DNA from 3 places in the Nonomuraea sp. NPDC003707 genome. Region 2 is predicted to be linked to each of the others. Evidence: riboswitches for the same ligand, from Rfam matches in the RefSeq annotation. Region 2 holds a riboswitch; each other region holds the start of a gene.

Region 1 (8,199 bases), on a different contig from region 2:
AGTACGTCGTCCAGCCGCCACCGTGGTCGATCTTGACCAGGTTGCCGTAACCGTTGGTGGAACCCTGGTGAGCCGAGATGACCACGGTGCCGGCCGCGGCGGCGACCACCGTGTCACCACGGTCGGCGTCGGCGGTGCTGCCCCGGTTGAAGTCGATCTCGTACGACTTGTGCGCACTGCTCCCGCTGGAGTTACCCGTCCACGTCTGACCACAGGGGAACGGCAGCTGCATGGCCGGCGCCGCCAGCGTGGACACCGGCGGGACGTCCACCTGGTTGTCCGGGTTGCCCATCTCCCCCTCGTCCTCCTTCGACGAGGACGTCGGCGTCGGGGTCGGCGTCGGAGCGGCCCAGGCCGTCGCGATCGGGCCCGTCGTGAGGCTGAAGAGCAGGGCGAGCCCGGCCGTAAGCACCCCTCTGGTTCTCATGCGGATACCTTTCTGCGCGCAGCGAGGGGCGATGCCCGCCGGAGCCGCGAATCTTGTCCGTTAGATCTTCCGAAGCGCTCTTGCTGGGGATCAAGATTGCGAGTCCGGCATACAAAGAACATCCAAAATCGGTATAAAGGCCCTTCCAGCTTGAACGCTTCACCAACGGACGCCCTCGCACGGCGCCCAGCTCAGGAGAACGCGCGGTCATGGTGGTTGAACAGCCCGTATTCAGTGTTCTTGGGCCGTTGCAGGCCCGGGTCCCGGAAGGGCCCCTACGCATCGCGGGCAGGAAGCCCAGGCTCCTGCTCGCCTCGCTGTTGCTGGAGGCCAACGAGGTGGTCAGCTCGGAGGCGCTCGTCGAGGTGCTGTGGCCCCGGACGCAGCCGTCGTCGGCCGTGGCCAACCTGCGCACGTACGTGAGCACGCTGCGCTCGGCCGGCGTCCAGATCGAGGCCCGGCCCTCCGGTTACGTGATGCAGCTCGACACGGGGCGGCTGGACGCCCTGGAGTTCGAGGACCTGGTGGCCAGAGCGCGGGCGGCGGGGCGTACCGAGGAGGCGGCGGAGCACTTACGCCGGGCGCTGGCGTTGTGGCGCGGCACCCCGCTCGGCGACCTGCCCGCCAGCGCGCTGTGGGACGGGCGGCTGCGCGCGCTCACCCAGGCCCGGCTGGCCGCGGTCGAGGAGCTGGTGGCGCTGAAGCTGGCCCGCGGCGAGCACGCCGCCGCGATCGACGACCTGCGCGACCTGATCGGCGAGCACCCCTACCGCGAGGACCTGTGGCAGCAGCTGATCCTCGCCCTGCACCACAGCGGCCGGCGGGCCGAGGCCCTGAACGCCTACGCCACGATCAGGCGGCAGCTCGTGGACGAGCTGGGCATCGAGCCGGGGCAGGAATTACGCGACGTGCACGCGTCCGTGCTGGCGGGCGACACCCCGCCCGCGCCCGTCGCGGCGGCGCCCCACCAGCTCCCCGCGGACGTGCCGGACTTCACCGGCAGGGCGCAGGACGTCGCGGCCGTGACGCGTGCCCTGTCCCCCGAGGCCCACCGGCCGGACGGACCGCCCGCGATCGCCGTGGTGACCGGACCGCCGGGGGTGGGCAAGTCCGCGCTGGCCGTGCACTGCGCCCACGCGTTACGGGCGGGCTACCCCGCCGGCCAGCTCTACCTGTGCCTGGGCGGCACCGACGCCGAACCCGCCGACCCGCTCGCCCTCCTGGCCGAGGCGCTGCGCGCGCTGGGCGTCGCGGAGCCGGCCCTGCCGCCGACCGTGCGCGAGCGGGCCTCGCTCTACCGCTCCCTGCTGTCCGAGCGCCCGATGCTGGTCCTCCTCGACGACGCCGCCGACACCGCCCAGGTACGCGCCCTGCTCCCCGGCAGCGGCAGCGCGGTGCTCGTCACGAGCCGCCGGCGGATCGCCGAGCTGCCCGGCGCGCTCCAGCTCGAACTCGACGTGCTGCCGCCCGCGGAGGCCGAGCAGCTCCTGGGCCGGATCGTCGGCCCCGAACGGGTGGCCGAGGAGCGCGAGGCCGCCCGGGCGATCGTGCGCTCCTGCGGCCACTTACCGCTGGCCGTCCGCGTGGCCGGGGCCCGGCTGTCCGGACGGCCCGGCTGGTCGCTGGGCGTGCTGCGGCAGCGGCTGGAGGACGAGGCCGGCCGCCTCGACGAGTTACGCGCCGGCGACCTGGAGGTACGCGGCTCGTTCGAGCTCAGCTACCGGCGGCTGTCCGACGACGCCGCCCTGGCCTTCCGCGCGATCGGCCTGCTCGGCGAGCAGTCCGTACCCGGCTGGGTGGCCGACGCCGTGCTCGACCGGCCCCGGGCCGACGCCGTCGTGGACACCCTGGTGGACGCGAACCTCCTGCGGCTGGCCGGCACCGACCACGTCGGCCAGCCCCGCTACCGGCTCCACGACCTGATCCGCTGCGCCGCCAAGGAGAAGGCGGGCGGCGACACCGAGCGGCACGCGCTGGCCCGGGTGCTCGGCGGCTGGCTGACCGCCGCCGAGCACGCCTCCCTGCGGCTGCCCACCACTCTCTTCGGGCTGACGTCCGACCTCGCGCCCCGCTGGAGCCTGGAGCGGGAGACCCTCGGCCGCCTGACCGCCCAGCCGCTGTCGTGGTTCGACGCCGAGCGGGAGTCCCTGGTCGAGGCCGTACAGCTGGCCGCCGGCGCGGGCCTGGCCCAGTCCGCGTGGGGACTGGCCGCCACCCTGGTCCCGTACTTCGACCTGCACTGCCTCCTGGACGAGTGGCAGCTGACGCACCGCCTCGCCCTCGACAGCGCCCGCGCGGCCGGCGACCGCCTCGGGGAGGCCGCGATGCTGCGCGGCCTGGCCCAGGTCTGCCTCTACCAGGACCGGTACGCCGAGGCCGAGGACATGTTCAAGCGGGCCCGCGCCATCTTCCACGAGCTGGGCGACACGCGGAGCGAGGCCATCTCGATCTGCGGGCTGGCGGCGGTCAGCCAGTTCTCCAACCGGCATCTCAAGGCGCTCGCGTCCTTTCGGCAGGCGCTGGCCATGTTCCTGGCCATCGGCGACCGCAGCGGCGAGGCGTACGCGCGGCAGGCGATCGGGCGCGTCTACCTGTCGCTGCGGGACCTGCAGCAGGCGTCCCGGTGGCTGGGGGACGCGCTGCGGCTGGCCGAGGAGCTCGGCGACGCCCACCGCGAGGGCTGCGTGTCGATGCAGCTCGGCCGCATGTACGACCTGTTCGCCCAGTCGGACCGGGCCATGCGCTACCAGGGGCACGCGCTGGGCATCTTCGAGGCGCTCGGCGACCGCCACTGCGGCGCGTACGCGATGCGGAACCTGGGTGGGCTCCAGGTGGCCAGGGGCGACCGTTCGGACGGCTCCGACCAGTTGGAGCGCTCCCTGGTGATCTTCCAGCAACTGGGGGATCGCAGCGGGGAGGCGGACACGTACCAGACGCTCGGCGAGCTGTACCGTTCGTCCGGCCGCACCGCGCTGGCCACCCATTACCTCCATCAGGCCCGTGAGCTGCGCAGGGAGCTCAGCGAGTCGTTCGCGTGAGCTGCGGCCGGAGCCATTGTCCCGTGGGCCAGGTCTCCAGGCGCCAGGCGCTGTCCCAGAACATCCACTCGTACTCGGTGGCCCGGCAGAACGCCTCGTCCATCGCCCGGCGCGTCTCGGGGTCGGCGCTCTCGGCCAGCCGGTCGGTGATGGCCTTGGCCTGCTCCACCGAGGCGGCGAAGGCGGGGTCGGAGTAGGTGCCGATCCAGGTCCGGTACGGGTGGTCGGCCGCGCCCGCCGTACGTTCGAGCAGTGCCGCGCCGACGTCCTGGTAGACCCAGAAGCACGGCAGCACGGCGGCGGCGAGCACGGGCAACGGGGCGGCCAGGGCCGTGGCCTGGAGGTAGGAGGAGTAGGCCAGGCAGGTCGGCGAGGTGGCGACGGCCGCCGTCTCACCGGCCGTCAGCCCGAACTCCTCCAGGTAGCCGGTGTGCAGGGCCCGCTCGACGACCAGCGCCGTGTGCGCGCTCTGCGCGAAGAACGCGGCGTCGGCCGGGGAGCCGGCGCGGGCCGAGGCGGTCGCGAGGACCTTGGCGTAGGCCACCAGATAGCGCCCGTCCTGGACCAGGTAGAACGCGAATCGCTCCCGGTCGAGGGTGCCGTCGCCGAGCGCGGCGTTGAACGGGTGGTCGTGGATCGCCTCGAGCAGCGTGGCCGTGCGCGCCCAGATCTTCTCACAGAAGGTCACCGATGACGTCCCTTCGCTAGTGCGAACTAGATCAGGTTCGACGGGTGTGATCTCAGCCCGGCAGCCCGGGCACCCCGCGTCACGGCCAACGCTAGCAGAGAAGCTCCGGCCCGGTCGTGTCAGGCGGGGATCAGCTCGTGCAGCGTGCCCGGGGTGTAGACCCGCGCACCCTCCGGGAAGCCGGCCGGCGCCTCCAGCCCGATGTAGGTGGTGGGCCCGGCCGGCGTGCTCTTCGCGCGCAGCAGGTCGGCCAGGTAGCGGACGCGCAGGAAGTCGCGTTCGACGATGGAGCGCACCAGCAGGGAGGCGCTGACGCGGTTGCCCTCCACCTGGTTGAAGCCGGGGTGGCCCTTCAGGTAGAGGTGCAGCCACTTCACCAGCCAGCCGCCGTCGGCGCCGCGCAGGAACACGAGCGGCAGGGCGATCCGGCCGGAGCCGCGCAGGTCCGACTTCATGCGCACGGTACGCGGCTCGAACGGCCTGCCTTCCTGCGCGGCGTCCCTGGTCATGTAGCCGAAGAACGCCTCGGCGGCCTCGTCGAACGCTTCCCCGTCGTAGATGTTCACCTGCGGGATGATGATCGGCTGGGTCGCGGCGGCGAGCCGGATGTCGATGAACTCGGACGCGCCTTCGGGCGCCTCGGTGAGGTCGCCGGAGTACCGGGCGAAGTCGTTGGTGTAGTTCGTCCAGGAAATGTGCGTCGGGTCGTCGTAGGAGGCGTCGAGCATGAGCGCGGACAGGTCGTAGTCGGTGCGCTGCCGGGCCTCGCGCCAGTGGACGAAGAACCTGAGCAGTTCGCCGTCCACCGCCGACACCGAGCCCCGGGGCAGCATGCCGAGCCCGGGCACGACGGCCTTGCCGGACAGCGGCAGGGCGACGTCGAGCACGTCGGGATCGACGATCAGCTCGCCGGGGTCGGGGAGGCGGCGGGCGATCTCCTCGTCCAGGATGGCCAGCGCCCGCGCCAGGGCCTCCTCCTCCAGCGGCGAGCGGGAGTCGGGGGCCGCCCACGCCCTGCCCTGCCGGTTGACGAAGACGCGGCCCGCGACGGGGGCGAGCCGGTTCTGCAGATGCTCCCGCAGCGACAGCAGGACGCGGCCGGAGGCGCCCGAGGCAGCCCCTTCCGCGGCGTCCAGCACGGCCGACGTGGACAGGCCGGTCCGCAGCAGGTGGTCGAGGCGGCGCAGCAGCACGCCGGGGGCCTGCTCCAGCAGCTTCACCGCCTCGGCGGTGCGGCCCGCCGACAGGGCGGTCTCGACCCGGCCGTCCAGGCTCGGGGCCGGACGCGTGCCCCTGGCGGTTTCGAAGACGGCCCGGGCGCGCGGAAACTGCGGGTACTCGTGGGGGTGCAGCCGTTCGCCGAGCCGCTTCCACTCCTCCCGGTGGCGCGGCACGTCGCCGAGCCTGGCCGGGGAGGCGACCGCGTCCAGGGCTCCCAGCAGGGCGCGGCGCTCGGCCCGGCGGAACGAGCGGAACCTGGTGGGCTCGGCCAGCGTGACATCGCCGCCGGAGCAGCCGCAGGCGAGCCGGAGCACGTCGGTCACGGTGTCGACCAGCAGCGGCCGGCCCTCGGCCAGCCGGACCTCGTTGACGATCGCGCGGTTCTCACGCACGGGGATGCGCTCGGGCTCGTCGGCGCAGAACCCGGCCAGCAGGCGCAGCGCGGCCAGGTCCTCGGCGGCCAGGGGCACCTCGGAGCCCGCCAGCGAGAAGTAGAGCTCCCGCGCCTCCGACTCCAGGCTCCCGCCCAGCTCCAGCACGGTCACCCGGTCCCCGGCCAGCGGGATCAGCTCGGCGTGCGCGGCCAGGTCGGCGTAGGTGTGCTGGTAACGGCCGTAGCCGGGCAGGGAGAGCAGGTTGAGGGTCGAGGTCTCGACACGGGCGGCGGCGACCGGGTCGAGCAGGGCCTCGCGTAGCAGCCCGGCCCAGAACTCCAGGGTGTCGGGCACGTTCCTGGGGAAGTCGAGGAAGTACGCGTTGTGCCGGACGTGGTCACCCACGAGCGTGCGGACGGCGGCCAGAATGCGGACGCCGAGGTCGACCACGGTCTCGCCGCGCAGCCCGGACAGCCGCTCGAGCAGCGCGGCCGAGCACGTGAAGCCGACGCTGAGCAGCACCGCGTCGAGCTGGCGGGCCGCGGTCTCCCCCCAGCCGGACCCGGATCCGGCGGGCGCGGCGCCGATGGGCACGCGCAGCCGCCGGGCAATGACGAGGCTTTCCAGAGTGTCCACGAACGGCACCATATAGCCGGGACGCGCCCGATCGCGGGGGGTTTTCCGCGCCCGTGCCAAGGGTGCGGCCGGTCAGCGGCGGGGCTGCGCGAGCTCGGCAGCCAGGCCCGCCGCGCGCTCAACGGCCGGTCAGAGGTGGGGGGCCGCTTCGCGCGTACCGCCCGGGCGCAGCACGCCCGCCAGCGCCAGCGCGACCAGGACCCCGGCACCGCCCGCCACCGCGATCGCGGGCCCGGGGGCGATCACCTCTCCGAGCGCCCCGACCAGCGCCGCCCCGGCCGCCTGCCCCGTCATCAGCCCGGACGACTGCAGCCCGAACGCCTGCCCCCGCACCTCCTCGGGCACCGACTCCACGAACCGCCGCTGCAACCCCAGCTGGTACGACAGCCCCGCGGTCGCCACCGCGGCCAGCACGGCGGCCCACGCCATCCCCGGCCCGAGCGCGAACCCCACCCACGGCACGCCGAGCAGCACCGCCAGCGGAAACGACAGCCGCTCGCGCAGCCCCGGCGCGGCGAACCTGCCCACCGCGAACTCCCCCACCGCCATCCCGCCGGCCGCCGCCGCGAGCACCACCCCGGCCTGCCCCTGCCCGCCCAGATAGGGCACGACCATGGCCTCGGCCCCGGCCAGGAACACGCACGGCAGCCACCCCGCCAGCAGCAGCCCGCGCACCCGCCCGTCGGCCAGCAGCCGCCGGTTGACCCGCAGCGTCTGGCGCACCGCGCCCGCCCGCGCCGTGCCCCGGGCGGGCCGGTACGGCAGTCCGGCCCGCAGCACCACGGCGGCCACCGCGGCCAGGCCCGCGGTCGTGGCCAGCGCCCCCGAGGGCCCGGCGACGGCCAGGAACGCGCCCCCGGCCGCCAGCCCCGCGATCTGCGCGCTCGCGGAGGCCACGTTCAGGACCGACCGCCCGAGCACGAACGCGTCGCCGGGCAGCACGTCGGGCAGCATCGCCGCCCGCGCGGCGAAGAAGACCGGCGTGAACAGCCCAGTGACCAGCACCAGCGCCAGCATCGCCCAGACCGGCAGCCCCGCGAAGGCCAGCAGCAGGCACGTCACCGCCCTGACCACCTCGCCGGTCACCATCAGCGCCCGCGGCGGCAACCGGTCGGCCAGCGAGAGCAGCAACAGCCCGCCCACGATGAACGGCAGCCAGCCGGCCATGTACGCGGCGGCCGACAGGCCGGCCGAGCCGGTCCGCTCATAGACCAGCACGGACAAAGCCAGCATCTTGATCGAGTCCCCGCCGACCAGCAGCGCGAAGCTGCCGAACAGGACCCGGAACTCCTTGACGGCGAACACGTCGCCGAACGTCGCCCCATTCACGTCCACGATGGTGCGGACCGGACCGGCGAGCTGGCGACTCTTTCGGATATAACCGAAAGGTGCCCGTAAGAATCGAGGTCACCCCGCAGGACCTGGTGGCCACCAGGTTCGCGATCTCCCCGCTGATCGAGACCATGCACGCGCAGTGGGTGCTGGCGGGCCGGCTGGAGGCGGGCGTGCACGGCCGGTGGGCCGCTCGGTGGCGGGGCACGTACCGGGAGCTCGAACGTGCCCACCCCGTGCTGCGGGCCGCGGACGCGATCAGCGGCAACCGGCGCGGCACGAACGTCGCCTTCATCGCCCCGCCGCCGACGGCCGTGGACGTGCCGTTCGAGGCTGAGCTGGCCGCCATGCGCAGGACGCCGCTGGAGCAGGCGCACGCGGAGATCGCCCGGGCGCTCGCCGGGCGGCCGGCGGCGGGCGGGGTCAGGGAGCTGCTGGCGGGACCGCGGGTGGTGGAGCGGTTCGCCGACGCGTACGAGGCGC
Region 2 (10,385 bases):
CGGGCGTTTTGCCACTGGGAGGGCCTCGCCGCCCGAAACCGATGCTGAGACGTTCCCGTTGGAACGTCCCAGCTCCCCACGCGTCCCTCGGGTCAGCGAGCCACCGTCACTCGGCCCGGGGGCCACCGGCACTCGGCGGAGGGGGCATCGGCACTCCGGTCAGGGAGTCATCGGTGAGGAGGCCTCGGCGTAGCGCCTGCGCGGGATGCGGCCCGCCAGCCGCGCCAGCCGTCCGGCCTCCACGGCCTGCTTCATGGCGACCGCCATGAGATCGGGCCGCTGGGCCCTGGTGACCGCCGTGGCCAGCATCACGGCGGCGCAGCCCAGCTCCATCGCCAGCGCGGCGTCGCTGGCCGTGCCGATGCCCGCGTCGAGCACCACCGGCACGGAAACGGCCTCCACGATCAGCTCGATGCTGTGCGGGTTGCGGATGCCGAGGCCCGAGCCGATCGGCCCGCCCAGCGGCATGACGGCCGAGCAGCCCGCCTGCTCCAGCCGCCGGGCCAGCGCCGGGTCGTCCCCGATGTACGGCAGCACCACGAACCCGTCGGCCACCAGCCGCTCGGCCGCGTCGAACGTCTCGATCGGGTCGGGCAGCAGGGTCCGCTCGTCGGAGATGACCTCGACCTTGATCCAGTTCGTGCCGAGGGCCTCCCTGGCCAGCCGCGCCGTCAGCACGGCCTCACCAGCCGTGAAGCAGCCCGCGGTGTTGGGGAGCACCTTGATGTCCCGCTTGCGCAGCACGTCCAGGACCGAGCCGCGGGCGTTCGGGTCGAGCCGCCGGATCGCCACCGTGGTCAGCTCGGTGCCGGACGCGGCCAGCGCCTGGTCGAGCACGTCCAGCGAGGGCGCGCCGCCGGTGCCCATGATGAGCCGGGAGGAGAAGCTCTCCCCGGCGATGATCAGATCATCCACCTTGCACCGCCGTCAGAACCTCCACCCGGTCACGGTCGCTGAGCGCCGTCGTCTCCCACGAGCTCCGCGTGACCACCTCGTCGTTGACGGCCACGGCCACTCCGGTGGTGGCCGTGGTCAATGTGCGTACGGCCTGCGCCACGGTCGTGCCGTCGGCCACCTCGTGCGAGGCCCCGTTGATCATCACAATCATGAAATATCCCGAAATCTCCCGGGCGAGCACATTGCCGCGAGCTCGCCCTCCTCGCCCAGCAGGATGTCCGCAGTGAGCGGCGCCAGGAGCACGCCGCCCCGGTGATGGCCGGTGGCCAGCGCCAGCCCAGGGGTGCCGCTCGGGCCGATGAGCGGCAGGTTGTCCGGCGTGCCCGGCCGCAGCCCGGCCACCACGTCGGAGACCTCCAGCTCGGTGATGCCCGGCACCAGCTCCCTGGCGTCGCGCAGCAGCTCGTAGAGCCCGCCCGCGGTCACCCTGGTGTCGAAGCCCATCTCCTCCTGCGTGGCCCCGACCACCAGCTCGCCGTCGCCCCGGGGGACGAGGTAGACCGGCGTGCCGTGCACGGTGCCGCGGACGCACCGGGTGAGCAGCGGCTGCGGCGAACGCAACCGCATGATCTGCCCCTTGACCGGCCGGACCGGCACCTCGGCCAGCCCGGCGCTCCACGCCCCGGCCGCCAGGATCACCCGCTCCGCCCGCAGCTCGGCTCGCCGGTCGTCGCCGCCGGACGGCTCCAGGCGTACCCCTGTGACCCGGCCGCCGTCGCGCAGCAGCTCGCCGACGCGCGCCCGTACGAGCTGGACTCCCCGCCGGTCGAGCGCGGCGAGCAGCGCCGCCGTCACGCGGCGCGGGTCCACCCAGGAGTCGCCGACGGCCAGCAGCCCGCCCCGCACCGAGGGGGCCAGCATGGGCTCCAGGCGGCGGCACTCGCGGCCGGTCAGCCGCCGGACGGGGAGCTCCAGCTTCTCCAGGTACGCGGCCAGCTCGTCCAGCGCGGCCAGGTCGTCCGCCCCGAACGCCACGTCGAGCGTTCCCTCGGAGCGCAGGTCCAGGGCCTCGGGGCCGGCCAGCCCCGCGTCGGCGGCCAGCTCGGCGGCGAAGGCGGGCCAGCGGCGTAGCGACGCCACACCGAGCCGCAGCAGCGGCACCTCCGTGTAGGTGACCTCGCTGACCGGCGCCAGCATCCCCGCGGCCGCGTGTGAGGCCCCCGAGGCGGGGGCCGGGTCCACCAGGGTGACGGGCCGCCCTTCGCGGGCAAGCCGCCAGGCCAGCGAGAGGCCGACGACCCCGCCGCCCACGATCACATCCATCCGCGCTCCCTTCGCCGGCATGATCCGGATCAGGTGTCTTGCGGTCGAAGGCCCGATGGCAGCCTTCCTCTCAGCCCGGTCACGGCCGGACTCCCGCGCGTCTTACGCCCCCAGCCTACGGCCTCGCTGCGACGCCCGGACACCGGCCCACGTTAGGGTCATGAACGTGAACGAAGTCGTGGTGGTGGGAGCGGGCCTGGCCGGAGTGCGCACCGTGGAGGCGCTGCGCGCACAGGGGTTCGGCGGGCGGATCACGCTGGTCGGCGAGGAACGGCATCGCCCCTACGACCGTCCACCCCTGTCCAAGGCCGTGCTGTTCGGCGACGCCGACACCAGCTACGTCGACACCGACCTGGCCTCGCTCGACGTGGTGTTCCAGCCGGGGGTCAGCGCCAAGGCGCTGCGCGAGGGGGTCGTGGAGACCACCGAGGGCGAGCTCGGCTACGACGGGCTGGTCATCGCCACCGGCGCCGAGCCGATCAGGCTGCCCGGCGACGGCCCGCAACATGTGCTGCGCACGCTCGACGACGCCCACGAGCTCAGGGCCATGCTCGTCCCCGGCGCCCGCGTCTCGATCATCGGCGCCGGCTGGATCGGCGCGGAGGTGGCCACCGCCGCCCGCCGCGCCGGGTGCGCGGTGACCGTGATCGAGGCCGGCCCGGCGCCGCTCGCGACGGCCGTCGGCGCCGAGATCGGGGCCCGCACCGAGCGCTGGTACGACGGCATCGACCTGCGGCTCGACACCATGGTCGACTCCGTGGACGAGGGCGGCGTGCGGCTGGTGGGCGGCGAGTTCGTGGACGCCCACGTGGTGGTCACGGGCATCGGCGTGCGCCCGGCCGTCGAATGGCTCACCGGCGCCGACATCGACCTCCACAACGGCGTCGTCGTGGACGAGCACCTGCGCGCCTCCCTCCCGAACACGGTCGCCGTCGGCGACTGCGCCGCCTGGTGGTCGCGCCGCTGGCAGACCAGGCTCAGGGTCGAGCACTGGGACACCGCGCTCAACGCCCCCGAGGTGGCCGCCGCGAGCTTGCTGGGCGAGGACGTCGCGTACGATCCCGTTCCGTACTTCTGGTCGGAACAGTTCGGGCACATGGTGCAATACGCCGGTCATCATTTGGCAGGCGAGCGCCTGATCTACCGGGGCGAGCCGGAGGGCAAGTGGTCGGCCGTCTGGCTCACGGCCGACGACGCCCTCGCCGCGGTGCTCGCCGTGGACCGGCCGCGAGACCTCGTACAGGGGCGCAGAATCATCGACGCGGGACACCGTCTCGACGCGGAACGCCTGGTAGATCCAGAAGTCTCTCTACGGGATTGTGTTGTTTGAGCAAGCACGGCATGTGGTAGTTGTGGTTTCGTGACGCTTTCTGTTGCACAGATCGACCGGGAGACCGACCAACTCGTCGACGAGTGGCTCACGCTCCCCGAAGTGGCCTCGCGCCTAGACCTTTCGATCGGGCGGGCCAAGCAACTCCTCAAGGACCACAAGCTGCTCGGCGTACGCCGGGGGGGCGGCGGGCCACAGGTGCCCGCTGTGTTCCTCGATGGAAAGGATGTGATGAAGGGCCTGCCCGGCACGCTGACCGTGTTGCTGGACGCCGGCTACGACGATGTCGAGTCGCTGCGCTGGCTCTTCACCCCTGACGAGTCCCTGCCCGGATCGCCCATCGAGGCGATCAAGGCCGGCCGTCATACTGAGGTCAAGCGGCGTGCCCAAGCCCTCGGTTTCTGAAGCCCGCCTCTATCTCTGCACCGACGGCCGCCGCGACCGCGGCGACCTGGCGGAGTTCCTCGACTCGGTGCTGGCCGGCGGCGTGGACATCATCCAGCTGCGGGAGAAGGGTCTGGAGGCCCGCGAAGAACTCGCGCTCCTCGAAGTCTTCCGCGACGCCTGCGACCGGCACGGCAAACTGCTGGCCGTCAACGACCGGGCGGACGTCGCCTACGCCGCCCGGTCCGACGTGCTCCACCTGGGGCAGGACGACCTTCCTGTGACGGTCGCGCGAGAGATACTCGGCGACGACATCGTCATCGGACGGTCCACCCACTCCGCGGCCGAGGCTTCCGCCGCGGCAGCGGAGCCGGGCGTCGACTACTTCTGCTGCGGCCCCATCTGGCCCACGCCCACCAAGCCCGGCCGCCCGGCCCCCGGCCCGCCGCTGCTCCGGCACGCGGCGGCGCTGGAGACCTCGCGGCCGTGGTTCGGGATCGGCGGCGTCGACCTCGCGAACCTGGACGAGGTGATGTCGTACGGCGTGCGCCGTGTGGTGGTCGTACGCGCGATCACGGACGCGGAGGACCCGGGCGCGGCGGCGGCGGAGTTCGCCAAGCGCCTGTCCTCCGCCTGGCCGACAAGCCCCTGACCGACAAGCCCCTGACCGACATGAGCCCCTGACCGACATGAGCCCCTGACCGCGGCGGCCACCTGACCACAGGAAGCCGCCCGGCCGTACGGGGCCCTGTGACCCGCGAGGCGCCCGCCACCACACGGGCGCCGCCGAGTCGGAGGCCGGGCCCAGGGTGGCGATCCCTGCCCAGGACAGGTCAGGTCAGGTCTTGCGGGAGGTGGCGGCGATGGCCAGCTCCGTCAGAGCCGCGCGCGCCTCCACCGTGATCGGCGCCTCGTCCAGCGCGGACAGCGCGTCCCCCAGATAGTCGCCGATCAGGTCCTCGCACTCCTGCAGCGCGCCCGTCTCGTCGATGATCTGCCGCAGCGTCTCCACCCCGTGCTCGTCCAGCCCGGGATCCCCCAGCAGCCGCCGGACGGTCTGCGCCGCACCCGGGGACGCGGCAGCCAGCGTGCGGGCCACGAGCATCGTCCGCTTGCCCTCCCGCAGGTCGTCTCCGGCGGGCTTGCCCGTCTGCGCCGGGTCGCCGAACACCCCCAGGATGTCGTCACGCAGCTGGAACGCGATCCCGACCCGCGTGCCGTAACCCGTGCACAGCTCGTCCATCCAGGGTGCGAGCTTGCCGCCGGCGAGCACCAGCCCGAGCCTGAGCGGCTGCTCCACCGAGTATTTGCCGCTCTTGAACAGCGCCACCCGCAGCGCCGACTCGAACGTGTTCTCGCCGTGCGCCTGCTCCAGCAGGTCGAGGTACTGGCCGCACATCAGCTCCGTACGCATGTGGTCGTGCACGGGCTGGGCCGCCGCCAGGGACTCGGGCGGCAGGCCGCTGGTGCGCCACATCTCGCCCGACCAGATCAGCAGCAGGTTGCCCAGCAGGATCGCCGCGCCCTCGCCGAACTGCTCCGCGGACCCGTACCAGGCGGACTTCTCGTGCAGCGCCTGGAACCGGCGGTGCGCGGACGGCATGCCCCTGCGCAGGTCGCTCTTGTCCATCACGTCGTCGTGCACCAGCGCGCTGGCCTGCAGCAGCTCCAGCGAGGCCGCCGCGGTGAAGATCGCGGGCACGTCCGTGCCGCCCGCGCCGCGCCAGCCCCAGTAGCAGAACGCCGGACGCAGCCGTTTGCCGCCGGCCAGCAACTCGTCGGCGGCTGTGCGCAGCGGCTCGAGCTCGGGGTCACCGGGGGCGGGCAGCTGTCGTTCGACGAACTCTCCGAGGGCACGCTCCACCTGTGTGCGGAGGGTGTTCATGCCAACGGCGTCAGTGGTCATGCCTTGAGACTAGTGGCCGCGTGCGGGGGAGCGGATGTGCAGGTGTCCCAATAGGGGCATCTGGGGTGGCGTGGACGGCGATGTGCCGCTCGTGCCGGTGACATGGCTGTGGCGGCAGGGGTGACACGGCCGTGACCTTGAGTCGGCGAGGTCCCTGTAACCTTGGCACATGGCGCTTGGTCGACCCTCCATCCTGCCCGATCGTGTTCCCACCGTCCGCGACATGCTCGCCGCCGGTGGCCGGTCGTTCTCCTTCGAGTTCTTCCCGCCGAAGACCGACGAGGGAGAGCGGCAGCTCTGGAAGGCGATCAGGGAGCTGGAGTCGCTGCGGCCGACGTTCGTGTCGGTGACCTATGGCGCGGGTGGTTCCACGCGTGACCGCACGGTCGACATCGTCGAGCGGATCGCCCACGACACGACGCTCACGCCCGTGGCGCACTTCACGGCGGTCAACCACTCGATCCGCGAGCTGCGTCACCTGGTGGGGCGCTTCGCCGACGCCGGGGTGCGCAACATCCTGGCCGTCCGCGGCGACCCCCCTGGCGACCCGACGGCCGAGTGGCTGCAGCACCCCGAAGGCGTCCTCTACGCCGAGGAGCTGGTGCGGCTGATCAGGCAGGCGGGCGACTTCTGCGTCGGCGTCGCCGCCTTCCCGTACAAGCACCCGCGCTCGCCGTCCATCGAGAGCGACACCGAGTTCTTCGTGCGCAAGTGCGAGGCGGGGGCCGACTACGCGATCACGCAGATGTTCTTCCGCGCGGACGACTACCTGCGGCTGCGCGACCGGGTGGCGGCCAGGGGGTGCGACACGCCGATCATCCCGTGCATCATGCCGGTGACGCAGATGAGCACGATCGCGCGCTCGGAGCAGCTGTCGGGAGCGCCGTTCCCGGCGGAGGTGGCGGCCCGCTTCGAGGAGGTCGCCGACGACCCGGCGGCGGTGCGGCGGCTGGGCATCGAGCACGGGGCCGAGCTGTGCCGGCGGCTGCTCGACGAGGGCGCGCCGGGCATCCACTTCATCACCTTCAACCGCTCCAGCGCGTCGCGCGAGGTCTTCCAACGCCTCGACGCGGTGCCCCTTTCCGCCTGAAAACCTGTCGTTCTTTACGGCGGAGCACGGGCGGCGCCACCCGCCGCCCGTGGCCTCCAGGAAGACGCCCGCTGACCCGCACGTGGCCGCCCGCCGCACGCATTGCGCCGGAGAGGGGTTGTGCGGACCTGGGCCGCACGCCGGGTGGGAGGCGCGCTGGGCGGAGTCGGACTCCGGGTGGGGGAGGCGCGCTGGGGTTGGGCGCGTCGCTTCGCGTTCCGCCGGCCGTCGTTCCGTGACCGCGCCGTGGGACCGGGCCCGATCCCGTCGCTCGCAGCGCTGGGTCCAGAGGGCGTCACCTCGTAGCGCTGGGTCCACGGGACCGTTGCCCTGTGGCTTTACCGGGTCGTCGCCCGCACGGCTGGGTCCAGGGGCCGTCGCCTCGTGGTGCCGGTCCACCCGGGTCGTCGCCCGCCGTGCCGAGACCGTCGGTCGTCGGTTGCCGTGGGGTTCGCCGGGGTGGTGAGTGCGGTGGGAGGGAAGAGGCCCGTCACCCGCCCGCAGGGGGACCGGGCGGGTGACGGGCAGGGGGCAGTAGACGGTTAGTAAAGGGGTGACTACCTTGCGTAATGGATGGTGCCCCAAGTGGTCGGCAGACAAACCCAATGGTCACGGGTTCGTCAGGGACGTGATCCTCACGTCAAGGGCAGGGGGCGGCCCATGATGGCGTAGTCCTCGTAGCCGCCCGGGAAGATGAACCTCGTGAGCAGGTCCGTGAAGCCCATGCTGGCGTAGAGGTGGCGGGCGGCCGTGGGCTGGTCGTGGGTGGACAGGACGGCCGAGCGCTCGGGGCGGCCCGCGCAGAGGGTGCGGATCATGGCGCGGCCGATGCCCTTGCTCTGGAAGTCCGGGTGGACGTGGATCTCGGCCAGTTCCAGCGTGTAGCCGAGCCAGGCGTTGGCGGCCTCCTGGCCGATCCGGTCCGTCAGGGCGCGGAAGACCACGTCGTGCCACCACTGTCCGGGGGTGCCGCGGAAGCCGTAGGCGAAGCCGACGGTGAGGGGGGTGGAAAGGGACGGATCGCGCAATTCTGCGAAATAACACTGAAAATGGGGATAAGTCGCGTGATTTCGCATGATGGTTTTGCGGCCGTTGATCTGGTCCGCGGGCGGGTTCATGGCAGCCGCGTAGACGTCGATCACCGTGTCCAGCCGCTCGACGAACTCGGCCGGCCCCGCCCCGCGAAACTCGATCACCCGTCGCACACTACTCGACGTCCACCGCCGTGCCGCCGGTGATCCGCACGAGCTCGTCAAACGTCGTCGGGAACACGGTCAGCGGATGCCCCCCGGCCGCCCACACCACCTCGTGCTTGCTCAGCCAGTTGTCCACCAGGGTCCGCACGGGTGCCGGATGCCCGACCGGGGCCACGCCGCCGATGGGCTGGCCGGTCGCCGCCCTCACGAACTCCGGCGTCGCCCGGCGTACCTTCCCGACCCCCGCGGTGCGGGCGATCAGCTCCACGTCCACGCGGTGCGCCCCGCTGGTCAGCACGAGCAGCGGCGCGCCGTCCGCGTCGAAGATCAGGCTGTTGGCGATGGCCCCGACCTCGCACCCGACCTGGGCCGCGGCGGTCGCCGCCGTGGGCGCCTTCTCGGGCAGGACGATGACCTCGCCGTCCGCCCCCAGTTCGCGCAGGGTGGATTGAACGACGACCGCGTTGGACGGCAACTTCTCAGACATGGACACACTCTAAACAGGTTGACCGCTTCATTACCGATTCATGATGAGTGGTATAAGGTCAACTGATCGTTTGCTCATGGTATGCGAGGTGGTACTGGTGGGGGCTCGACGGCTGCCCGGAGTGGCTGCTCTCCTGACGGCGGGCGCCGTCGCACTCTCGGGCTGCGGCGCGCATGGATTGCATCGTTCGACGGCGTCCATGAGGACGACGCCCCCGACCGCCACACATACCTCCGCGGGAGCCCGATCCGGTCCCGCCGCCATCACCCCCGCCACGGTCACCGCGCCGGGCAAGACGCTCAGGCTCGGCGCCAAGGGCAAGTCCGTCCAGTGGCTGCAGAGGCGCCTGGCCCAGCTCGGCTACCGCCCCGGCAGGGCCGACGGCCGGTACGGGGGCGCGACGCTGGCGGCCGTGTGGGCGTTCCAGAAGGTGAACGGCATCAAGCCGACCAGCACCGTCGCCAGGCGCACGTGGGACGCCCTGGAGACCCCCAGGTCGCCGCAGGTCCTGGTCAAGAACGGCAAGCCGACCCGCGCCGAGGTCAACCTCACCAAGCAGATCATGGTCCTGTACGTGGACGGCGAGGTGAAGCTGATCACCCACGTGTCCTCCGGCAGCGGCGTCCCCTATTGCGAGACCGCCGCGTGGCAGGGTAAGCAGCAGCGGTTCTGCGGCTCGGCCACCACGCCGACGGGCGACTACGCGACGACGTGGCGCGCTCGCGGCTGGCACAAGTCGTATCTGGGGCAGCTCTACAACCCGATCTTCTTCAACGGCGGCATCGCCTTCCACGGCGCGCTGTCGGTGCCGCTGTATCCGGCTTCGCACGGGTGTGTGCGCATGCCGATGAACGTGGCCGAGGTCCTGCCCGGGATGCTGGGCAAGGGCGTTCCGGTGCACGTCCGGGGCAGGTTCAAGCGGCTCTGAGACGCGCGTTCTGAGCACGCCCGCCGCGCCGCCGGCGGCATAACGCCCGCATAACCAGAAGCGGTGACGGGCCCGTTATGCCACTTTTGCTGGACTCCCTCCTGACTTTCTTGGGGGGAGAGCATGACGACTGCGTTCATGACGCCGGCGCCCGTTCACACGACGGCGCGGCATACGGGACGGGCCCGCCTGTGGTGGCTGCTGGCGGCCGGGTGGGTCGCCCACGTGGCGTTACGGCTGTGGCTGTACCGGTATCACACGGGACCGGTGGCGAACCCGGACGAGACCGGATATCTCCTCGCCGCCCGCTGGCTGGCCGGCGGACCGGGCGCCGACCTCACCGGCTCGACCTTCTACCAGGGCGGCTATCCGCTGCTGCTGGTCCCGGTCTTCTGGCTGACCTCCGACCCCGTCCTGGCGTACCGGCTGGTGGCCGGGGTGGGGTCGATGGCGGCGGCGAGCGCGTACCCGCTGGCGTACCTGCTGCTGCGGCGGATGGGCCTGGGCAGGCGGGCGGCGCTGATCACGGCGTTCGTCGCGGCGCTGTCGCCGGCGCTGGTGGTGTTCTCCGGGCTGGCACTGACCGACGCGATCCTGCCCGTGCTCGTCCTGGCCTGGCTGGTGGCGCTGCACGACCTGGTCGCGTACGGGTCGGCGCGGGCCGGGGCGGTGGCGGGCGCGCTGGCGGCGTTCGCGATGGCGGCCCATCTGCGGGGGACCGTGGTCCTGGCGGTGTGCGTCCTGGTCGTCGTGGTGGTGTGGGTCCGCAAAAGGGTGGTGGTGCCGGGCCGCGGCAGGGCGGTGGGCCCGGCGGATGCGGCGGGGCCGGCGAGGGCGGTGGGTC
Region 3 (10,385 bases), on a different contig from region 2:
CAGCCCACCCACGGCCACCACGCTCAGCACGAAGTCCTTGACGGGACCCTCGATGATCATCTTCATGATGATCGCCACGACCCCGACCAGCGTGGCCGCCACGGCGACCACCACGACCACGGCCATCATCACCCCGATGGACCTGGTGCGCAGCCGCCACATCACCCCGATGCCCAGCAGCGCGACCACGAGCCCGAGCCCGGCCGCCACCGCCACGACCATGGGCAGGTCACCGGGCTGCGGCATCAGGAACCGCCCTCCATCGGCTCATACCGGTATCCGACCCCCCACACCGTGACGATCCTCCGCGGCTCGGTCGGATCCGGCTCGATCTTCTCCCGCAGCCGCCTGACATGCACGGTCACGGTGGAGGAGTCGCCGAACGACCACCCCCACACCTGGTTCAGCAGCGCGGAGCGGCTGAAGGCCTGCCGCGGGTTGCGCATGAGGTGCGCCAGCAGATCGAACTCCCGCGCCGTCAACATCACCTCGTCCCCCCGCAGCCGAACCTCGTGCGCCCCCACGTCCACCACCAGATCCCCGTCGCGCAGCACCCCGGTGCCGCCGGTGACGGACGCACCCCGCGCCCGCCGCAGCACCGACTGCACGCGCAGGGCGAGCTCCCGCGGGCTGAACGGCTTGGTCACATAGTCGTCGGCCCCCGTCTCCAGCCCGACCACCCGGTCGATCTCCTCGCCGAGCGCGGTCAGCATGATCACCGGTACGGGCCAGCGCTCCCTGAGCTTCCTGCACACCTGCAGCCCGTCGAGCTTGGGCAGCATCAGGTCGAGCACCATGAGGTCGGGCGGATGGGCCAGCGCCCTGCGCAGCGCCTCCACCCCGTCGCCGACGCATTCGACCTCGTGACCGTCGCGCTCCAGATAGCGCGCGACGACCTCGGAAACGGTCGGATCATCATCGACCACCAGGATGCGCGTGTTCACGACTTCACGGTACGGCCGGGGAACACGTAAGTGTCAGGTACGTCATTGCTTCGTAAGCCTCGCGGATCATGTCCGGAGGACGTACGGTTGCTGCATGGGTAGAGTCGTGATGCTCGTGCTGGGGACCCTGCTGGGTCTCTTCGTGCTGTTCAATTTCCTGCTGCCGATGCTGGTAGGCCTGGTCAAGATCGCTTTGATCATCGGGGTGATCGCTCTGCTCGTCTTCGTCGCGGTCACCGTGGTGGGCAAGTCCTCCCGATCGCATTGACGTTCTTCCTGTTCGACCCGTGGCTGGTCGGGATCACCATGCTGGCGATCCTGCTGCTGGCCACGTGGGCAGCCACGTTCCTGCCCATCCTCAGTGGAGGGCCGCCGAGCTTTCCGCTGAGTTACGCGCGCCGTACCGCCTTCCAGCGGCAGCGCGACCCTGACGCGGCCGGTCGCTCGCGTCCACGAGCCCCTTAGGCATGCCCCGCTTCATCGTCAAGCGGGGCTCCTCGTACGAGTGAGCCCTTTTCCCTCATCTCACTCCAAGTAGGGCTCATGATCGATTCTCTTGTCACGTTCGTCATCAGCATGTCCGGGGGCAGTGCCGCGCTGGGCATCGTGCTGTTCACCCTGGCCGTACGGCTCCTGCTGCTGCCCCTGAACGTCCGCCAGTCCCGGACCATGAAGCTCCGCCAGCGGCTCGCCCCCAAGCTGCGCGAGCTCCAGAAGCGCCACGCGCGCAACCCCGAGCGGCTGGCCAAGGAGACCTCGGCGCTGTTCGCCAAGGAAGGCACTTCGCCGTTCGCCGGGTTCTTGCCGATGCTGGGGCAGTTTCCGTTCATGTGGCTGATGTACCGGGTGGCCACGCATCCGACCGCGCTGGCCGGACATACCCTTTTCGGCGCTCCGCTGGGTCAGCAGGTCGCCGGGACGGTGGCCAATTTCGGTCTGGTCAGTGCGCCGGTTTTGGTCTTTGTATTGGTCATCGCGCTGGTCGCGGTGGTGGCATGGTTCTCCGCCAGGAACATCAAGGTGACCGAGGACCAGCCGGACTGGCTGAAGCGACTCCTGCCATGGATGCCGTACGGCTCCGTGCTCGCCACGCTGGTGCTGCCGCTCGCGGCCGGGCTCTACCTGCTCGTGTCCATGGCATGGGCCACGACCGAGCGGGCGGTGCTGGCTAGCCGGCCTCTCTGAGGGCTGTGACCTGCCCGTTCAACGACCCGCGAGGAGCGGGCAGGATGGCCCACACCGTGGTCGTGTCACCGTCGTGCCGGACCCCCCAGCTCTCCGCCACGTACTCCACGATGCCGAGCCCCCGGCCCCCGAGCGACGACAGGGTCGGGCGGCCCGCGCGCGGCTCGGTCGCCGCACCCCCGTCGCTCACCGCCACTTCGATGTGATCGTCACTCCGAAGCCACGCCACTCTCACCATCCCCGACGGAAGGGGATGCGCGTGCCTCAGCGCGTTGCTCAGCAGCTCGCTCACCACGAGCACCGCGTCATCGATCGCCGTCGAAAAAACCCCGCTGTCCTGCAGCTCAGTGCTCAGGCGCTGGCGGGCGACGGCGACGCTGGACGGCGCGTACGGCAGCAGCACCACGCTTGACACACCCACCTCCCCGTTCCCTGTGCCCCCCGCGGGAACACTCCCCGGTACGACCGAAATGCCCCGTTACTCGATCCCAGAAACCGCATCTCGATCACAGCTTGTACACATTGGACGATAGATCAGCTCAACTGTGACCACCTCGTTACCGCCTCGGTGTGTCGGATCCGATAGTGGAAACTACGCCCGGAAAGCCCCTCGTGCTTATGGCCTCACTTCGTGAGGCGGCTCGCTCGCTCAGACCCGCCGCCTTCCCTCGTCGCTCTGGTCGCTGCGCTCCCGCCGCTCCGTGCTCATGGCCCCCACTCCGTGGAGGCAGCTCGGTCACTCAAAGCCGTCGCCTTCCCTCGTCGCTCTGGTCGCTTCGCTCCCGCCGCTCCTCAGTCCAGGCGACGGCGTTCCCTCTCGTGTCCAGGCGGCGGCGCTCGCTCGCAGTTCAAGCCGCATACGCGTGCCGCCTCCGGGTCTCGGGTGCGCGCTCACGTCTCCGCCTTGAGCCCTGGCGAGGCTGCGGACTATGTAGAGACCGAGCCCCACTCCACCAAACCGTCTCCGGTCGCCGCTGTCCACCTGGACGAACCTCTCAAAGATCCTCTCTCGGTCAGTAGGGGCGATACCGACCCCTTCATCGTCCACGACCACGATCACGTTGTCGGCCTCGGCCCAGGCCTCCACGCTGATCAGCCCGCCCTTGGGCGAGTACTTGAACGCGTTCTCCAGCAGCTGCCCCAGCACGATGTCCGTGGCCAGGGCGTCCCCCAGCACGTTCGGCAGCCCGTCCTGGATGACCACCTCGACCCGGTGCTTGTCCGACAGCGCGGGCAGCCCGAGCGTGGCCGCGTCGATCCGCTCGGCCAGGTCGAACTCCTCGATCCGCACCTTGAGCTCGTCGGCTCCCGCCCTGGCCCCGAGCAGCAGGTGGTCCATGAGCTCGCCCAGCGACCTGGCCCGCTCGGAGATCGTGTGCACGGCCGAGCGGCGTTCGGGGTCGCTCATCTTGTCCCAGCGCCGGTCGAGCGTGCTGGCGAACCCGCGCACGATCGTGATCGGCGTACGCAGCTCGTGGCTGGTCGTGGCCAGGAACAGGTCCTTGGCCTCCTCGAGCTCCTTGGCCGTGGTCACGTCGCGGAAGTCGATGACCACCTCGCCGGTCTCCTCGATCTGCGCGCTCACCACGTCCAGCCACCGCCCGGTCTCCATCTGGAACGTGACCTTCTCGCCCGGCTTGGGCAGCGGGAACGGCGGCGGCCCGCCGATGACGGCGTCGGCCGGGAACGCGGTGAGCTCGGCGGCGGCCGGGTTCCACCGGACGACCCGCCCCGATCCGTCGAGCACGGCGATGCCGTCGGCGCTGGCGTCGAAGACGGCCTGCTCGTGCGCCCGCTGCCGCACCGCCTCCTGGTAGGCCACCGCGTTGCCGACGGCGATGCCCGCGTGACCGGCCAGGAGCTCCAGCAGCTCCAGTTCGAGGTGTCCGGGTGTGCTCTGGGCGAACAGCGCGTACAGGGCCCCGTACGGGCGCCCTCCGACCGCGGCAAGGCCCAGTGCGATCGTGTGCAGCCCCTTCAGCCGGGCCCAGACCAGGTCCTCGAGCCCGTTCGACTCCAGCATGACGGTCTTGCCGGTGCGTAAGAGCTTGTCGACGAGGCTCGTGCGCAGGTCCGTGGTGGTGCCCCTGATGGCCTCCGGGAGCTGGTACGTGCTGACCAGCCGCAACCGTTCATCCTCGATCAGCACGAACCCGCCCGCGTCCGCCCCGGTGAGCTCCGTGAGGCTGGCCGAGATCCGGTCGAGCACGGCCGACAGCTCCAGCTCGGAGTTGATGTCGCCGACCACGTCGGTGAGCCGGCGCACCAGCCTGGCCCGGCGCGCCATGCGGTCCTTTGCCACCTGGTCGGCCCGCGCGAGGTGGTGCACACAGACGTACCCGGCCACGGAGCTGCCCAGGCGCAGCGCGCTGATGTCGACGCGCACGTCGAGCACGGTCCCGTCGTCGCGTAGGCGCTTGGTGCGGACCGAGACCTGGCCGCCGGTGCGCACGCGTTCGAGCACGGCGTTGTGCTCGGCGGTCAGCTCGCCCGGCACGATCGGCGCCCGGCGCCCGAGCATCTCCTCCGCCGTCCACCCGAACAGCCGTTCGGCCGCCTCGTTCCAGACCAGTACGCTCTGATCACGGTCGACGACCACGACGGCGTTGGGCGAACCGGCGAGGGCAGCGCGAGCTATTTCGTCGTCACTACCGGCCCATTCGTCCCCCACTCCTCCATAGTGCACGTGGCGTGGTGAGTGCGTCGGGCGATCCGTCCGATACGCTGCGGTCACGGTGATTCTCGGCGGCGGGAGGCTGGCGGCATGTCGAGCAACGATCTCGATGCCCTGTTGCGCGTGACCTCCAGCACCTATCGAGGTGATGCGCCTCCTGACATCGCCTTCGGCCCCTATGACGGGGCCGTCGGCAGGCTGATGCTCGCGGTCACCGGCAAGGGCATCGCGGCGTGCAGCTTCGAGCCGGAAAACGCCGTGTACGAGCTGCTCACGAGGCACGTGGGCAGGTTCATCGGGCCGGATCCGCGCCGGCTCGACCCGGTGCGCAGGGAGCTGGACGCCTACTTCTCCGGCCGTCTGCGCGCGTTCACCACGCCCGTCGACCTGGCGCTGGCGACGTCCTTCGCCCGCACGGTGCTGCAGAAGACGATGGCGGTCCGGTACGGCACCACCACGACGCTGGAGGAGATCGGCGCGAGCATCGGCAGGCCGCGCGCGCTGCGGGCGATCGGCAACGCGCTGGCCTCCAACCCCGTGTGCGTGATCGTGCCGTGTCACCGGGTGGTGCGTGAGGACGGCGCGCTCGGCGACTACGCGGGCGGCGCGGCCGCCAAGCAGCACCTGCTCAACGTCGAAAGGCGCGTGTCGACCAGCTGATCAGCAGGGTGACCAGCACGGCGACGACGGCCGCGCCGAGCGCCCCGTTCATCCACGGCTGCCGGGTGAAGCCGATGGCGTCGCGGACCCCCTGCCAGAAGTCGTCCCATGGCTTGAGCGTGGGCGCGGAGGTCGTCAGCCAGTACGCCACGAAGCCGAGGGCCCACGGCACCAGCCTCGACCAGCGCGAGGGCGCGTTCTCCGCGGTGTTCCAGCTCCGCGAGCCGCCGAGCACGAAGTAGTCCACGGCCAGCACCGCGAACATCGGCACGAACACCGCCCCGATCACCCCGAGGAACGCCCCGTACGAGTTGACGTCCACGACCAGGGCGATCGCCACGCTCAGCACGCCGATGGCGACGGAGAAGACGCGCCGGTCCACCCGCGGCATCAGGTTCTGCAGCGAGACCGTGGTGGAGTAGACGTTGGCGAACGACTGGTCGGTCTCGCGCAGCACCAGGATCGCGAAGAACAGCGCGCCCAGCGGCACCGCCACGAACGCGCCGAACACCGACGTCCCGTCGGCCGCCACCTTGTCGGCCCCCGCCATGGCCACCGCGAACACGCCCAGGCCCAGGCAGGCGACCTGAGCCAGCGTGTAGCCGCCGACCACGCCGGTGAACGCGGCCCTGCTCGACCTGGAGTGCCGGGCGAAGTCGGCCGCCATCGGCACCCACGACACCGACAGCGCGATCACGTAGTCCACGGCGGGCGCGAAGGCCGTCCAGGACCCGCCGGTGTGCGCGGGCGCCCTGGTGAGGAAGAACCAGGCGAACCACACCATCGACACGATCACGCCGATGGTGACGTACCGCCGCAGCAGCCTGACGGACCCGAGCGGCCAGATCGTGAGCGCGGTGGTCAGCACCCCCGCCGCGATCACCCACACCTGGTACGGCACGGCGCCGAAGATCGCGCTGGCCGCCTTGGCGATCACCCACAGCTCGAACGCGGCCCAGCCGAGCATCTGGACGATGTTCAGCACCGTGGGGACGTACGAGATCCGCGCCCCGAACAGGCCCCGCAGCAGCACCATCGCGGGCTGCCCCGTCTGGGTGCCGGGGACGGCGGACAGGCCCACCATGGCGGTGCCGATCAGGCTGCCGACCACGGTCGCCAGGAGCGCGGCGGTCAGGCTGAGGGGAGCGTCGGACAGGGGGTTGAGCAGGAGCAGCGCGCCGGAGAAGCCCAGGAGGCTGACTCCGAGATTCGCCCAGAGCGCGCCCTGATCGAGCACGCCCAGGGTCTTCGGCGGCCTGCCTTCAAGAGTCAGCGGAACTTCGTCGACGACATGCGTCATCGCACACTCCCTACGCCGGCATTACCCGGACAGGTTCAGGCGGTCGGCAGCGGATCTATGGCTGCCCTCTCAGCCCGGCGCACCCCGAGCTCCCGCGACAATCTGCAGTTGGCGCCCTCATCATGCCTCAGCGACGGCGAAACCGCCACAGTGGGGCCTTTTTACGCCACGAACGGCTGCTGCCCGGTCTCGCTGACCATCGGGCGGCTCGCGAACTCCCACGACTGCATGCCACCGCCGACGTTGACGGCGTCGCGCCCGAGCTGGTTGAGCCAGGCCGCGACCTGCAGGGACCGGCCGCCCACCCGGCAGACGACGTAGACCGTGCGGTCGCCGGGCACCTCCTCGACCCGGCCCTGTATCTGGGTCATGGGGATGTGCACGGCCTCCGGGGCGTGCCCCGCGACCCATTCGTCCTGCTCACGGACGTCGAGCAGGTAAGCGTCTGCCGGAACGGCACTGGCGTCGATCTCAGGAACGGTCATGACTCCATCATCTCGCGCCTGGCGTCGTAGGCCGCACGCGCCGCGGCGATCTCCTCCTGGTGCGTCTCCGTCCAGGTGACCAGCGACTTGATGGTCTCGTGCAGCGTACGGCCGAGCGGCGTGAGCGCGTAGTCCACCCTGGGCGGCACGACGGGATGGACCGTGCGGCTGACCAGGCCGTCGCGCTCCAGCTGGCGCAGGGTCACGCTGAGCATGCGCTGGCTGACGCCGTCGATCTCGCGGCGGAGCTGGGTGAAGCGCAGGCTCTGGCAGTCGAGCAGGGCGATCACGAGCAGCGACCACTTGTCGGCGATGCGGTCGAGGATCTGGCGCACCTCGCAGTCCTCGCGCGTGTCCCACTGGCGCACGTCGTAGTCGTCGAGCGGTTCCACAGTGCCTTCTTCCGCCGAGCTCACTTGAGAAGGCGGGACAGCCGGCGGTCGGCGAGGGGCTTGCCGCCGGTCTGGCAGGTGGGGCAGTACTGCAGCGAGGAGTCCGCGAAGGACACCTCGCGGATCGTGTCGCCGCAGACGTCGCACGGCTGCCCGGCCCGGTTGTGGACCCGCAATCCCGACTTCTTCTCCGCCTTGAGGTCCTTGGCCGCCAGCCCGTGCGCCCGCTCCACCGCCTCCCCCAGGGTGGCGATGATGGCCTCGTGCAGGTCGGCGATCTGCGCGTCCGTCAGCGTGGCCGCGATCTTGAAGGGGGACATCTTGGCCGCGTGCAGCACCTCGTCCGAGTACGCGTTCCCGATGCCGGCGATGATCTTCTGGTCGCGCAGCAGCCCCTTGATCTGGGTGCGGTTGCCGCCCACGATGCGCTTGAGCGCGTCGACGGTGAAGGATTCGTCGAGAGGGTCGGGGCCGAGTGCGGCGATGCCGGGGACGTCGTCCGGGTTCTTGGTGACGTAAACGGCCAGGCGCTTCTGCGTCCCGGCCTCCGTCAGCTCGAACCCGGGCGCCAGGCCCTCCTCGTCGGGCGCCAGCCGGACCCGTACCGCGAGCGGGCCCTTGCCGGGACGTACGGGCTTCGCGCCCGACAGGTCGTCGCGCCAGCGCAGCCACCCCGCCCGGGCCAGGTGGATGACCAGGTGGAGGCCGTCGCAGTCGAGGTCGAGGAACTTGCCGTGCCTCGACACCCCGGTGATGGTCAGCCCGCCGAGCGCGGTCGCCGGCGGGTCGAACGTCTTGAGCGCCTGGAAGGCCACCACGTCGATCCCCAGGACCGTGCGGCCCACGGCCCGTTCGCGCAGGAAATGGGTGAGCGACTCCACTTCGGGAAGTTCCGGCATGTCCCCAGGGTACGTGCGCGTCCGGCCGTCCACAGCCTGTGGACGGCTACGGCACGCTCCAGAAGGCCAGCTCGTGCGCCATCCCCTCGGCGAACAGCTCCTCGGCCCGCGCCGGGTCCGGCGCGGCCTCGTCGATCATCTGCGCGATCCGCGCGGTGAGCGCCGCGAAGGCCGGATCCGCGTACGTGTCCACCCACGCCCGATATCTCGACTCAACAGGGGAAATTTCCGCCAATATATGTCCGAGAGTCGAATATCCCCACATACACGGATAAAGCGCCGCCAGCCCCTCCCCGTACGACACCGCCGACTCCAGCAGGAACGCCGTGTACGCCGCGCACGCCGGCCCCTTCACCGCCCCCTCCAGATCGGCGCCGAACTCCGCCGACAACGACCTGTGCAGGCTCAACTCGTCGTGGTACGTGGTGTGCGCCAGGTCCACCAGATCACCCAGATGCCCGTCGGGCGCCTGCCAGGCCAGCCGCGCGAACACCCGTACGTAGTCGAGCAGGAACAGGTAGTCCTGCTCCAGCCACGACCTGAACACCGCCTCGGGCAGGTCGCCACGCGCGATGCCGGCCACGGTCGGATGCTCGAGCTGAGCCCGGAGCAGCGGGCGGCCGACGGCGTGCAACTTCTCCGAGATAGTCATGGCTGGGAGGTTAGTGTCGAAGCATGACTGTGACGATCGCCGAAGAGCTCCTCCTGCTCGCCCACGACGACGAGAAGGGCACGCCGCTCGTCGCCGGGACCCAGCTCGACCCGGCCCTCGCCGGCGCGCTCCTCGCCGAGCTGGCCGTCAACGGCCGGCTGGAGCTGTCGGACAAGAAGGTGACGGTCATGGACCCGTCCCCGCTCGGCGACTCCGAGCTGGACGCCACGCTGGCCCGCATCGCCGAGGAGGGCAAGGAGCGCAAGCCCGCCTGGTGGGTCCAGCGGCTGCAGTCGGCCAAGCTGCGCGGGCGCCTGCTCACCAGGCTGGCGGAGTCGGGCGTGCTGACCGAGCAGCGCGGCAAGGTGCTGGGCATCTTCCCCACGACGCGCTGGCCTGAAGCCAACCCCGACGTGGAGGCCGCGGTCAGGGACCGGGTGACCAGTGCGCTGGCGGGCGCCGACCCCGACGCCCGCACGGCCGTCCTGATCGCCATCGCGCACGCGGCCAAGCTCGACCGCAAGGCCTTCCCCGAGGCGAGCAGGCAGCGCGTCAAGGAGATCGCGGAGGGCGCCTGGACGGCCGACGCGGTCGCCCAGACCATCGCCGCCATCAACGCGGCCATGATCGCGGCGGTCACCGCGGCGACCGTCGCCGCGACGACCTCCACCTCCGGGTGAGCCGCTCTAGTTGCCGGTGTCGATGACGTCCTTCGGCACCGGCTTGTCCTCCTTCAGGGCGTTGAAGAGGGCCAGCGCCTTGGGCCGGTCCGACTTGATCGCTTCGCCGCCGTCCGCGAGCCGCTCGGTGCCGCCGAACGGGACCACCGTCGTCACCGGGCTGTCGCCCATCGCCAGTCCCAGCGACAGCAGGTCGAAGGCGCCCGTGCCGCCGTCGACCGAGACCGCGTCGGTGGCGCTCATCGCCAGCGGGATCGACGTGAACGGGTTGATCAGCACTCCGGGGCTGGCCGCCTTCTTCACGACCGCGCCCAGGAACTGCCGCTGCCGCTTGGTCCGCTCGAAGTCGGGCAGCGCGCCGCCTTTGCGGGTCCGTACGTACCCCAGGGCCTGGGCGCCGTTGAGCACCTGCGTGCCCTTCTTCAGCTTGAGCCCGGCCTTCGGGTCGTCCACGGCGGCCCGTACGTTGATCTCGACGCCTCCGATGGCGTCCACGATGCCGACGAACCCGGCG

What was found. Region 2 has a riboswitch for thiamine pyrophosphate ahead of thiO (glycine oxidase ThiO). Riboswitches for the same ligand answer to the same signal wherever they lie in the genome.
Region 1: linked by a shared signal. The riboswitch ahead of tenA (thiaminase II) and the one ahead of thiO (glycine oxidase ThiO) in region 2 are both predicted to bind thiamine pyrophosphate.
Region 3: linked by a shared signal. The riboswitch ahead of ACWDRB_RS51480 (purine-cytosine permease family protein) and the one ahead of thiO (glycine oxidase ThiO) in region 2 are both predicted to bind thiamine pyrophosphate.

What each region holds. Positions count from the first base shown of each region.
Region 1 covers NZ_JBSFNK010000056.1:209-8,407, forward strand. Annotated here, with positions in the region: partial or broken gene ACWDRB_RS61560 (M23 family metallopeptidase) at 1-427, opposite strand, end outside; gene ACWDRB_RS61565 (BTAD domain-containing putative transcriptional regulator) at 637-3,465, shown strand; gene tenA (thiaminase II) at 3,446-4,153, opposite strand; TPP riboswitch at 4,145-4,240, opposite strand; gene ACWDRB_RS61575 (hypothetical protein) at 4,273-6,384, opposite strand; gene ACWDRB_RS61580 (MFS transporter) at 6,514-7,713, opposite strand; gene ACWDRB_RS61585 (helix-turn-helix domain-containing protein) at 7,773-8,199, shown strand, end outside.
Region 2 covers NZ_JBSFNK010000002.1:92,754-103,138, forward strand. Annotated here, with positions in the region: gene ACWDRB_RS04435 (thiazole synthase) at 160-915, opposite strand; gene thiS (sulfur carrier protein ThiS) at 908-1,108, opposite strand; gene thiO (glycine oxidase ThiO) at 1,105-2,220, opposite strand; TPP riboswitch at 2,210-2,327, opposite strand; gene ACWDRB_RS04450 (NAD(P)/FAD-dependent oxidoreductase) at 2,381-3,550, shown strand; gene ACWDRB_RS04455 (Rv2175c family DNA-binding protein) at 3,581-3,955, shown strand; gene thiE (thiamine phosphate synthase) at 3,933-4,586, shown strand; gene ACWDRB_RS04465 (polyprenyl synthetase family protein) at 4,773-5,840, opposite strand; gene metF (methylenetetrahydrofolate reductase [NAD(P)H]) at 6,010-6,930, shown strand; gene ACWDRB_RS04475 (GNAT family N-acetyltransferase) at 7,566-8,126, opposite strand; gene ACWDRB_RS04480 (YbaK/EbsC family protein) at 8,137-8,613, opposite strand; gene ACWDRB_RS04485 (L,D-transpeptidase family protein) at 8,813-9,541, shown strand; gene ACWDRB_RS04490 (hypothetical protein) at 9,665-10,385, shown strand, end outside.
Region 3 covers NZ_JBSFNK010000033.1:55,784-66,168, forward strand. Annotated here, with positions in the region: gene ACWDRB_RS51440 (sensor histidine kinase) at 1-246, opposite strand, end outside; gene ACWDRB_RS51445 (response regulator transcription factor) at 246-944, opposite strand; gene ACWDRB_RS51450 (hypothetical protein) at 1,039-1,212, shown strand; gene ACWDRB_RS51455 (DUF6412 domain-containing protein) at 1,209-1,409, shown strand; gene ACWDRB_RS51460 (YidC/Oxa1 family membrane protein insertase) at 1,488-2,129, shown strand; gene ACWDRB_RS51465 (ATP-binding protein) at 2,113-2,544, opposite strand; gene ACWDRB_RS51470 (ATP-binding protein) at 2,866-4,800, opposite strand; gene ACWDRB_RS51475 (methylated-DNA--[protein]-cysteine S-methyltransferase) at 4,894-5,463, shown strand; gene ACWDRB_RS51480 (purine-cytosine permease family protein) at 5,432-6,763, opposite strand; TPP riboswitch at 6,754-6,869, opposite strand; gene ACWDRB_RS51485 (rhodanese-like domain-containing protein) at 6,925-7,248, opposite strand; gene ACWDRB_RS51490 (winged helix-turn-helix transcriptional regulator) at 7,245-7,640, opposite strand; gene ACWDRB_RS51495 (Fpg/Nei family DNA glycosylase) at 7,661-8,539, opposite strand; gene ACWDRB_RS51500 (TenA family protein) at 8,586-9,191, opposite strand; gene ACWDRB_RS51505 (GOLPH3/VPS74 family protein) at 9,215-9,871, shown strand; gene ACWDRB_RS51510 (LCP family glycopolymer transferase) at 9,878-10,385, opposite strand, start outside.